Regions from separate parts of the Acetobacterium sp. UBA5834 genome, predicted to be linked through region 3. Evidence: riboswitches for the same ligand, from Rfam matches in the RefSeq annotation. Region 3 holds a riboswitch; each other region holds the start of a gene.
What was found. A riboswitch is a leader RNA that binds a small molecule or an ion and turns the genes downstream of it on or off. The one in region 3 is predicted to bind cobalamin.
Positions count from the first base shown of each region.

Region 1: it holds a riboswitch for cobalamin, as region 3 does, so the genes downstream of both, nikA (nickel ABC transporter substrate-binding protein) here and B3F51_RS10585 (anaerobic ribonucleoside triphosphate reductase) in region 3, are expected to answer to the same signal.
Region 2: it holds a riboswitch for cobalamin, as region 3 does, so the genes downstream of both, thiC (phosphomethylpyrimidine synthase ThiC) here and B3F51_RS10585 (anaerobic ribonucleoside triphosphate reductase) in region 3, are expected to answer to the same signal.

Region 1 is NZ_DJGY01000011.1:118-4,016, reverse strand. It holds gene B3F51_RS02210 (ABC transporter ATP-binding protein) at 1-201, shown strand, start outside; gene B3F51_RS02205 (ABC transporter ATP-binding protein) at 205-960, shown strand; gene B3F51_RS02200 (metal-sensing transcriptional repressor) at 1,051-1,389, shown strand; cobalamin riboswitch at 1,579-1,770, shown strand; gene nikA (nickel ABC transporter substrate-binding protein) at 1,984-3,579, shown strand; gene B3F51_RS02190 (ABC transporter permease) at 3,620-3,899, shown strand, end outside.
Region 2 is NZ_DJGY01000060.1:87,116-91,014, forward strand. It holds gene B3F51_RS11975 (SPFH domain-containing protein) at 1-571, opposite strand, end outside; gene B3F51_RS11980 (NfeD family protein) at 587-1,042, opposite strand; cobalamin riboswitch at 1,176-1,355, shown strand; gene thiC (phosphomethylpyrimidine synthase ThiC) at 1,450-2,757, shown strand; gene bzaB (B12 lower ligand biosynthesis ThiC-like protein BzaB) at 2,754-3,899, shown strand, end outside.
Region 3 is NZ_DJGY01000053.1:29,863-33,761, forward strand. It holds gene B3F51_RS10580 (HAD hydrolase family protein) at 1-992, shown strand, start outside; cobalamin riboswitch at 1,057-1,205, shown strand; partial or broken gene B3F51_RS10585 (anaerobic ribonucleoside triphosphate reductase) at 1,331-3,445, shown strand; gene B3F51_RS10590 (SHOCT domain-containing protein) at 3,878-3,899, shown strand, end outside.

The DNA.
Region 1 (3,899 bases), on a different contig from region 3:
ATGACAATGCGGGAAGCATTTGGAACCGGAATTGTGGTGGTAACCCATAATATTGGGGTGGTGTCATTTATGGCCGATACCGTGGCGGTGATGTGCAAGGGTAAGCTGGTTGAATATGGCAAGACCCGGGAGGTGATTGATCATCCCCAGCAGGATTACACCCGCCAGCTGATTGCGGCCATGCCCCGGATAAAAAGGTGAGACATGAATAGTATTTTAGCAGTCAGCCAGTTAAAAAAAACCTATACCAAAGGAAAAAGCACCATTTGTGCGGTTGATGAGATCAGCTTCCATGTGGAAAAGGGTGAATGCCTGGCGCTGGTGGGCGAAAGCGGCAGCGGTAAAAGCACAGTTGCCAAGCTGATCACCGGCCTGGAATCTTTGGATGGCGGTGAGATTGTTCTGGATGGCAAAACACTTAAAAACCCCGGGCGAAAAGAACGCAGATGGGTTTACCAACTGGTTCAGATGGTTTTTCAGATGCCGGTGGATTCCTTTAATCCCCGGATTCGGCTGGGGGAAAGTGTCATGGAAGGGCTGATCAATCAGGGTATGAGTCGTCGGGAGGCGAAGAATACAGCCATTGAATATCTGGAAGTCTGCGGACTTGGCCCGGAATTTATCAGCCGTTATCCCAGTGAGGTCAGCGGTGGCGAGTGTCAGCGGGCCTCGATTGCCCGGGCAGTTGCCCGAAAGCCCCAGCTGCTCATCTGCGATGAAGCCACCAGCGCTCTGGATGTCACCGTCCAGGCCCAGATTGTAGCGCTCCTTAAGCAATTGCGAAAAGACCAGGGGATGTCACAACTGATGATCTGTCATGATCTGGCTCTGGTGCAGCAATGCTGCGACCGGGTGCTGGTGATGCATCAGGGTCGGGTGGTGGAAACCGGTACTCCGGACGAGGTGATTGCCAGTCCCCGGGAAGCCTATACAAAAAAACTGATCGATTCGATTCTGTAAAATATGAAAGGGCATCTCCCCTTGGGTGGTGTCCTTTTTCTATATCTGTTATAATGGGTTAAACAGATATAGAAAATGAGGTGAATGGAGATGCATGAACATCAGGGTGAAGGGATCGATGGTGGACGTGATAGTGGCCACGGTGGAGATCACCACCACCATCATCATGAACATACCCAGACCAAATCAGTGTTGAATCGCCTTTCCCGGGCCGCGGGTCATCTTGAATCGGTGAAAAAAATGGTCGAATCGGGAAGAGACTGTACCGAGGTGCTGATTCAGCTTTCAGCGGTGAAGTCAGCGATTAATAACGTCGGCAAAATAATTTTACAGGATCATATTGAGCATTGCATCGTTGATGCGGTGGAGAATAACGACGAAAAGGCTTTGGAAGAACTGAGAAAAGCGATTGACCGCTTTATGAAATAAGCACCCTGGGTTTATGTCGGTCAGATATCGACTGGCATTGAAAGACATTCCAAAAAAGAATATCATTTCCTTGAAAGGGACTTGCGCAGGCGGTTTAAGCATGTTAAAATGTCAAACAGAAACAATGAAAAACACGTGATTGTGGCATTGTTTCTGTTTTTTAGTGTTTTATAAAACACCGACAACGAATTAAATATTAATAAAACAGGTGCCGGCAGTAACGAAGGGTTACAGGCCGGTGAAAAGGGAAGAGGGGTGAAAGTCCCCCGCGGTCCCGCCGCTGTAAAAGAAGAGTTCCTCCAGGAATGCCACCAGAAACGGGAAGGCAGGAGGTAATGTTGACGCTTGAGCCAGAAGACCTGCCTGCTTTAATTACTCAGACTCTACGTGCGATAGAGGAGGTGTTTTTTTTTGCAGGCTTTTTGCGACCTCACTATCTTTTTGGAGATGGTGAGGTTTTTTTATCGAAAAAATCACCAATACTACCGCAGTGAAGTCTTACATTGTGATAGAGCGGGGTTTCTTTGCCAGGATGCGCAATGGTAAAAGCCGAGCAAATCAAATAAATAAGTATTTTTTGAGGAGAAAAAGAAAATGAAATTGAAAAAGGGTTTAGCGGTGGTAATGACTGCCGTGTTGTGTGCCGGAATGTTTGCCGGTTGCTCAGGAGCGTCCGCTAAAAGTGATGTGTCGACTAAAGAAGCGTTAAATTATGCCTGCACCAAGGATATTCGGGATATCAACCCGCATTTGTACTCGGGTGAAATGTCAGCCCAGAACATGGTGTTTGAAGGCCTGACCAAGAATGAAGGCGGAGAAGTGAAGCCAGCTCTGGCTGAAAGCTGGGAAATTTCAGCAGATGGACTGGAATACACCTTTCATTTAAGAGAAGGGGTCACCTTTACCGATGGTGCGCCGTTTAATGCCGCCGCAGTTAAGCTGAATATGGATGCCATTCTTGGTAATGCTGAACGCCATTCCTGGTTGGATATGGTTAATGAGATCAAGGAAAATGTGGTGGTCGATGAACACACCTTCAAACTGGTGTTAAAGCATCCCTACTATCCAACCCTGGTGGAATTGGGACTGACTCGACCCTTCCGCTTTATTTCGCCCAACTGTTTTGTCAATGGCACCACCAAAGAAGGGGTTAGCGGCTATATCGGTACCGGACCCTGGGTCTTATCGGAGCATGTCGACAATCAGTATGCCACCTTTACGCAGAATGAAACTTATTGGGGTGACAAAACCAAAATCAAAACCATTAACTGGAAGGTCATGCCAGATTCCCAGACGATCCTGTTAGCTTTGCAAAACGGCGAGGTCGATTTACTTTTCGGAGCGGATGGTGATCAGATTGATCTGGATTCCTATAAGAAGCTGGAAGCAGAAGGCGCCTATCAGACGTATTTAAGCGAACCGGTCGCTTCCCGGGCGATTCTTCTCAATACCAAGGCTCCGATTACCAAAGACATCAAGGTACGGGAAGCCATTGAATATGCCGTGAACAAGGAAAACATCATTCAGGGAATTTTAAATGGCTCAGAGGATCAGGCTGATACGCTGATGTCTAAAGATGTACCCTATTGTGACATTGATCTTAAAACCATCGCCTATAATCAGGAAAAAGCCCAACAGCTGCTCGATGAAGCCGGTTGGAAACCAGGAAGTGATGGGGTTCGGGAAAAGGATGGCCAGAAATGTGAAATTACTTTTTCCTATAATTCCAAAAACGCCCAGGAAGGTACCATTGCTACCTCGATTCAGGCCGATTTGGCAGCCATCGGCATCAAGATGAATATTCTCGGGGAAGAAAAACAGGCCTTTCTGGATCGTCAGAAAACCGGGGATTTTGATCTGCAATATTCGCTATCCTGGGGAACCCCTTATGATCCCCAATCCTATGTTTCATCCTGGCGAATTCCGGCGCACGGGGATTATCAGGCTCAGGTTGGATTGGAAAAAAAGCAGTGGCTGGATGAAACCATCACGAAGATTATGATCGAATCAGACGACAGCAAGCGGGCCGATATGTATAAAGAGGTACTGACCTATATTAATGATCAATATGTCTATGTCCCGATCTCCTATTCAAAAACCAAGGCAGTGGGAATCATGGGACTTGAAGGGGTAAGCTTTAACGATTCGCAATATGAAATCCCCTTCGAAAAAATGTACTTTTCCAATTGATCACCAATTTTGATTATCGAAAACAAAAGGGAGTAAGACCATGAAGCAATACTTCGTCAAAAGGCTCCTGTGGATGATTCCGATTTTGATCGGAATCTCCTTTTTTGCCTTTATACTGATTAATTTAAGCCCCAGTGATCCCGCTGAGGTGGCAATCCGGGTCAATGAGATCACCCCAACGGCTGAAAATGTCGCCCAGATGCGGGAGCAACTCGGTCTCGATGATCCCTTCTTAACCCGCTACGCTACCTGGCTGGGCAATGCCCTACAGGGTGATTTTGGTCACAGTTATGTCAATAATAAACCGGTAGCACAGGAAA
Region 2 (3,899 bases), on a different contig from region 3:
CCTGAAGAATTTTTTCACGTCGTTCCCGCTCGGCCTTCATCTGCCGTTCCATCGCATTTTGGATCGCTTCTGGTGGCATAATATTTTTAAGCTCGACCCGATTAATTTTAATCCCCCAGGGATCGGTGGCTTCATCGAGAATCACCCGCATCTTGGTATTAATGACATCTCGGGAGGTGAGCGTTGCATCAAGCTCCATATCTCCGATGATATTACGAAGGGTCGTAGCCGTTAAGTTTTCAATTGCCTTCATGGGATTATCCACCCCATACATATAAAATTTGGGATCGGTTACCTGCAAATATATAACCGTGTCAATTTGCATTGTGACGTTATCTTTGGTGATAACCGGTTGTGGTGGAAAATCGGCTACCCGCTCTTTTAAACTGATTCGCTTGGAGATCCGGTCTAGAATTGGTATCGCAATATGAAAACCGGTTTCCCAGGTAGAATGATAAGCTCCCAGCCGTTCGACTACATAGGCATTGGCCTGAGGAACAATCTTGGCATTGACAATAATCACAACAATAAAAATGATAAAGATGACACCTAAAATAATGAGTCCATACATGTTTTTTTCCTCCTTTTATTTTGAAATAGTTTCTTTCTCAGCTGCCCGAACCATGGCCTTAACGCCTTCGATTCCCACAACAGTCACTTCAGCACCAATCGGAATAACAACCTCACCATCGACATTTCGGGCTGACCAGGACTTCCCGTCTATTTTGACCGCCCCCTGACCTTTGAGGTTATTGATTTCTTCTTCAACAATGCCCCGGTTTTTAAGTATCCGATCGGCATTGGTCGCCATTTTTTTGGGATCCAGATGTTTCTTTAAAAACGGCTTTGTACCCAATAATAAACCAATGGAAACGACAAAAAAAACGATCATCTGCACCCAGAAAGCCGCGCCAAAATAGGCAGCAACTAAAGCCACCAAAGAGCCCACACAAAACCAGATTGAAACCAACGCCCCAGCTGTAACCAGTTCAGCTACCAGAAAAACGATAAACAAAATCAACCAGATAAAAACAAGATTCATCCTCTCACCTCCCTCATTCATTTGATTTATTATAACATAGTTTGATTCTTTTTTTATCTCAACTGTCCAAATCATTTTTTTAATTTTTTTCTTGCACATTTATTTTTTAGGTTGTATAATCAAAAACAAGTAAATCGAAAAGCGAGCATATGGTGCCTTAGCAATAAGGAGAATAGGGAATCAGGTGAGAGTCCTGAACGAACCCATCACTGTAAGGGCGGAGCAAACCACAAAGACCACTGTTTTTTAATGGGAAGGTGTGGCGTAGCGCTAAAACCCCAAGTCAGGAGACCTGCCTATGATCGATCCTGAATGAACGAAGGTAAAGTTCATGGCGGTTATTTTTATAATAACTGCTGTGGACTTTTTTATTTGCTAAAATACCAACAATCATTCAGGAGGAAACAATGACAATTCTGGAAAAAGCACGGGCGGGTGAAATCACCGCCGAAATGATTTATGTGGCCGAAAAAGAAGGACTCGATCCCGAGCTGATTCGCCAGGGAGTGGCCGCTGGCGAAATCGTTATTCTTAAAAGCGCCCGCCCCAATATCAACCCGGTGGCAGTCGGTAAAGGACTGTTTACCAAGGTCTCAGCCAGCGTCGGGATGTATGAAGTTGACGACACCATCGCCGGTGAAATGGCTAAAATTGACCAGGCCATTAAGGCCAAGGCCGATACCCTGATGGACTTAAGTGTCCGGGGCCCAATCGATGCAATGCGTGAAAAAGTCTTAGCTACAGTGGATCGGCCAGTCGGTACCCTGCCCCTGTATCAAACCCTGGCCATGGCTCAGGAAAAATACGGTACCGCTTTAGATATGACCGCCGACGACATGTTTGCGATGATGGAAAAACAGGCTGCTGATGGTGTCAGCTTTTTAGCCCTGCACTGCGGCACCACCATGGACGTGATCAACCGCGCCAAAGAAGAAGGCCGGATTGATCCCCTGGTAAGTTATGGAGGCTCCCATCTGATCGGCTGGATGATTCACAACCACTGTGAAAATCCTTTCTTTACCCAATATGACCGGGTCCTGGAAATCTGTAAAAAATATGATGTCGTCCTGAGTTTTGCCGACGGCATGCGTCCCGGCTGTATCGCTGATTCACTGGATGGCGCTCAGGTTCATGAATTGGTGATCCTCGGCGGCCTGGTTAAAAAGGCCCGGGCGGCTGGCGTTCAGGTGATGGTTAAAGGTCCTGGCCACGTGCCGCTGGATCAGATTCAAACGACTGTCCAATTACAAAAACAATTATGCGGTGGTGCACCCTACTTTGTCTTTGGTTGTCTGCCCACTGATTCCGGGGCCGGGATGGATCATGTCACTGGTGCCATTGGCGGAGCGATTGCCGCCTATTATGGCGCGGACTTTCTCTGCTATGTGACCCCGGCCGAACACATCGGTATGCCCAGTGCCGAAGATGTCTATCTGGGCGTGATGGCCAGCCGCATTGCCGCCCATGCCGGTGATGTCGGCAAAGGTCATCCGGCGGCGATTGCCTGGGATCTGGAAATGTCCCACGCCCGGCGGGAACTCAACTGGGGCCGACAGATGGAACTGGCCATCGATACCGAAACTGCCACAAAAGTCTGGAAAGATCGCAGCACCAACTTCGCCTCCGAGTGCAGCATGTGCGGCGACTTCTGTGCCATGAAAATTGTCGGCAAGTATTTACGAGACGAAAACCAGGAAGTGAGGAACGAACGATGACCCAAATGTTAAAAGCGCGGGCGGGTAAAATTACCGAAGAAATGGAAATGGTGGCGATTAGCGAAGGCTTCACCCCGGAATTTATCCGGGCGGGAGTAGCCGCTGGCCGGATTGTCATTCCTAAAAATAAATTGCGCAACCGTTCTAAAATCTGCGGCATCGGCGGCGGACTGGACGTCAAAGTTAACGGTCTGATGGGCACCTCCGGTGACCGCGATGACATGGAAATGGAAGTCAAAAAGCTCAAAATCATTGAAGCCGCCGGTGCCCATGGCTTTATGGATTTAAGTATGGGTGCCGATATCGATACGATGCGGACCTTGAGTTTAAGTAATTCCAATATCGCCGCTGGCTGTGTGCCGGTGTATCAGGCGGCCAAAGAAGCGGCTGATAAACGGGGCTTGATGGTCAATATGACCGCCGACGACTTGTTTGAAGTGGTGGAAAAACAGTGCCAGGCCGGGATGGATTTTATGGCTGTGCACTCGGCCTTAAATATGGATCTTCTCAAAATATTGAAAAAAACCGGTCGGGTAGCCGATATCTGCAGTCGGGGCGGCTCGCTGCTGACCGGCTGGATGTTCCATAATGATAAAGAAAACCCCCTCTATGAACAGTTTGACCGGTTGCTGGAAATTCTTAAAGCCACCGATACAGTTTTAAGCATCGGCGATGCCATCCGACCCGGCGCCAACGCCGACTCCCTCGATCAAGCCCACCTACGTGGCTTGATGGTTGCTGGCGAACTAACCAAACGGGCCCTGGCAGCTGGCGTTCAGGTGATGGTGGAAGGTCCCGGCCATGTGCCCCTAAACCATATACCCTCAGCCATGTTGCTGCAAAAACGACTTTGCTTTGAGGTGCCCTATTATATTTTGGGCTTCCTGGCAACTGATGTTGCTCCCGGTTATGATAATATATCCGGTGCCATCGGTGGAGCCTTTGCTGGTATGCATGGGGCCGACTTCCTTTGTTATCTGACTCCAGCCGAACATCTGGGTCTGCCCAATGAAGACGATGTCCGTATCGGTGTCGAAACCACCCGGATCGCTGCTAATGCCGCTAATGTCTTAAAACGTGGTAAAGCCGCCTGGAACCGCGATCTGGCGATGTCCCGGGCCCGGGTTGCCCGCAATCAGGAG
Region 3 (3,899 bases):
CCTGTGTGGTTTTTTTAAGCATTACAGTGACCCATGGGGCCGATGTGAATCCGCTGATCTTTACCATTGACCGGATCGTGGACACCCTCATTGGTATCTTTGTGTCATTGGGAGTCAATGCTTTTCACTTGCCCCGGCGCAGAAACAGAAAAACCCTCTTTGTCACCAATCTGGATGGTTCCTTGTTGAATTCCCAAATTGAAATCAGCAGTTACTCCAGAATAAAACTAAACACCATGATCCGCCAGGGCGCTTTGATTACCATTGCCACGACCAGAAGTGCCGAAACCCTGCTGCCCCTGCTGGAAGGCGTAGAAATAAAGGTTCCCGTTATCATGATGAATGGGGCGGTTTGGTATGATCTGCAAAAACGAAGTTATTTAAGCTGCAAGAAAATGAATCCGGAAGTGGCCAAGCAACTGATTGATGTTTTTGAAAAACGGGAGCTGAATTGTTTTACCCACACCATCATCAATGATGTTCTCCATGTTTATTACACCAGGCTTATTAATCCGGTGGAGGAAAAAATCTATCATTCCAAAAAGCGACTCCCGGAACAGAGCTATGTGTGCGGCGAGGTGCCAAATGATCAAAGCGTTTTATCGATTATGGCAGTGGATCAGAAGGCGACGATCGTCCAGGTTAAAGCGGCCATCATGAAGCTGGAAATTGCGTCAGCGGTTAATGTTGAGTGCTATCCGGATGATCAACATCCGGGCTATTACTTTCTCGAAATAACCAGCCGGGAAGCCTCGGTGAAAAATGCCATCATGGATATGAAAGCCCGATATGCTACCGATAAAGTGATTGCGTTTGGCAATGACATCAGGAATGCAGCGATGCTGGAAGCCGCCGATTTTGCTTATGTGGTTGAAAATGCATCCATCGAACTAAAAGAAATGGGCTGGCCGCAGATAGGAGCGAATGACGATGATGCAGTGGTCAAGACCATCAGTCGCCATTTTTATGCCAAACCGGGGAGCTTTAAATAATGATAACCGTTTGCAGGTGACAAGGGGTTTGACACCACATCTTGTATATGATAAAATTAAAACAACCAAATATGAAGATAACGGTGCTGTGCCAACCGGTGCAGCATGGGGGAAGCCGGTGCAAATCCGGCACGGTCCCGCCGCTGTAAGGGGGAGATTTTTTTAAAAAGATCAAGCCTAAGTCAGATTACCCACCGTTATTTGTCACACCAGACTCTACGCGTGATAGAGGGTGTTTGAGCCAAGCAATCTTAGACCTCTTGACCCACGCCGTCGAGAGGTTTTTCAATGCCCGAAACAACAAAAAGACTCGCAGGAAAGTAGGAAAACAAACCAGGATGATTACGAAGATCAAAAAAAGAGATGGACGAGAAGCCCCTTTTAATATTGAAAAAATTGCCAATGCCATTTTTAAGGCCGCCAGTGAAATCGGCGGCCAGAATTATCAGACCGCCATGGAGCTATCTGAAAAAGTGGCCATCTATATCGAACAGGAAATGAACACCAATACCCCGACGGTGGAAGAAATTCAGGATGCGGTGGAAAAAATTCTGATCGAAACCGGACATGCAAAAACCGCAAAGAAATATATTCTCTACCGGGCCGAGCGAACCCGAATCCGGGAAATGGATACCCGCTTGATGAAAATATATGAGGATCTGACCTTTAAAGAAGCCAAGGACAACGATGTTAAACGGGAAAATGCCAACATTGACGGCGACACCGCCATGGGCACGATGCTGAAGTATGGATCAGAGGGCGCTAAACAGTTTTATGAAATGTTTGTCCTCAATCCCGAGCATTCAACCGCTCATAAAGCCGGTGAAATCCACATTCACGATATGGATTTTTTAACCCTGACCACTACCTGCTGTCAGATTGATTTAGAACGCTTATTTAAAGATGGGTTTTCGACTGGTCACGGCCATCTCCGGGAACCCAACGATATTCAGAGTTATTCGGCGCTGGCCTGCATTGCCATTCAGTCCAACCAGAATGATCAACATGGCGGACAGAGTATTCCCAACTTTGACTATGCCATGGTGCCTGGGGTGAAAAAAACTTTTATCCGGCTCTATCGGGAGAATTTGGCCAAGGCCCTGACCTTATTGACCGATACCAAAAATGCCTTAGCCAAGGTAAAGGCCATCAGTGAAGATATCGAAAAGAAACTGGGGTTAAAGCCCGAGCTAAATCAACCGAAGAATTATCTGGAAGCCGAAGCCCGGAGTTTGGCGTTATGGATAGCGGATGCCAACAGCATCAGCCGGGCTCAGAATTTTGCCATGGAAAATGCCGAACGGGAAATTGACCGCAGTGTTTATCAATCCATGGAGGCCTTTGTTCACAATCTCAACACCATGCACAGCCGGGCTGGGGCTCAGATTCCGTTTAGTTCCATCAACTACGGGATGGATACCTCAATTGAGGGGCGTCTGGTCATAAAAAATCTGCTTTTGGCAACGGAGGCCGGATTGGGAAATGGCGAAACCCCGATTTTTCCGATTCATATTTTTAAGGTGAAAGAAGGGGTCAATTACAACCCCTGGGACCCCAATTATGATTTGTTTAAATTGGCCTGTCGGGTCAGCGCCAAGCGTTTGTTTCCCAATTTCTCCTTTTTGGATGCGCCCTATAACCTGAAATATTACAAAGCTGGCCAACCAGAAACTGAAATTGCCTATATGGGCTGTCGTACCCGGGTGATCGGCAATGTCCACGATCCCAGTCGGGAAATTACCTATGGCCGGGGCAACTTAAGTTTTACCACCATCAATCTGCCCCGGATTGCCCTAAACTGCAAGGGTAACCAGGACGTGTTTTTTACTGAGTTGGATCAGAAAATTGATCTGGTGATTGAGCAGTTGCTGGAACGGTTTGAAATTCAGGCCCACAAAAAAGTTAAAAACTTTCCTTTCCTAATGGGCCAGGGCGTTTGGATTGATTCTGCAGATCTGACCGACGAGATGGAAATCCGGGAAGTACTGAAACACGGCACCCTGAGTATGGGCTTTATCGGCCTGGCGGAATGCCTGACGGTTTTAACCGGCAAACACCATGGCGAAGCGGCAGAAGTACAGGAGCTGGGGCTTGCAATTATTGGCCACATGCGCAAGCGGATGGATGAAACCAGTCAGGTCTATGGCATGAACTTTACCCTGCTGGGCACCCCGGCCGAAGGGACTGCCGGACGCTTTGTTAAGCTGGATAAACAGGTATTTGGCGAAATTCCCGGGGTAACCGATCGGGAGTATTATACCAATTCGTTCCATATTCCGGTTTACTACCCCACCAGTGCCTATGAAAAAATTACCCTGGAAGCACCCTATCATGAGTTGACCAACGCTGGACACATCACCTATGTGGAAATGGACGGCGATCCCCTCGACAATCTGGAAGCCTTTGAGAAGGTGGTTCGGGCGATGAAGGAAGCTGGCATCGGCTACGGTGCTTATATAAGGTAAAAAACATAATAAATATACTTAAATGGCTAAATAATAGTATTATAGATTTATTACATATAATCAAAAAATATAATAAAACTTAAAGACCAATTCAGAAATGCATATGAAATAGTATGTGTTTTTTTTGATGCGTTTAAGTAGAGTTCAATTAGATTGATCAATTATTATTTAGCTATCAGTTCCCATTCAGAACGATGAAATCGAAAGATCAAAGATAATTTGATAAATCTAACCCCGGAAAATATTAAATCCATTAGTTTTGACAACAATTTATGACACTAAACAGGCTGCTTACTAAACATTTAGGTTATCCCGCCCATTACACGATATCATAAAGCAAACTATATTATAAATTCTTGATTCTTGTTTCATCCATATTCATTGGGGTATCAAATTAATCAAGTAAGGAGTGTGGAAAAAATGAAAAAAGTAATTCTTGTCT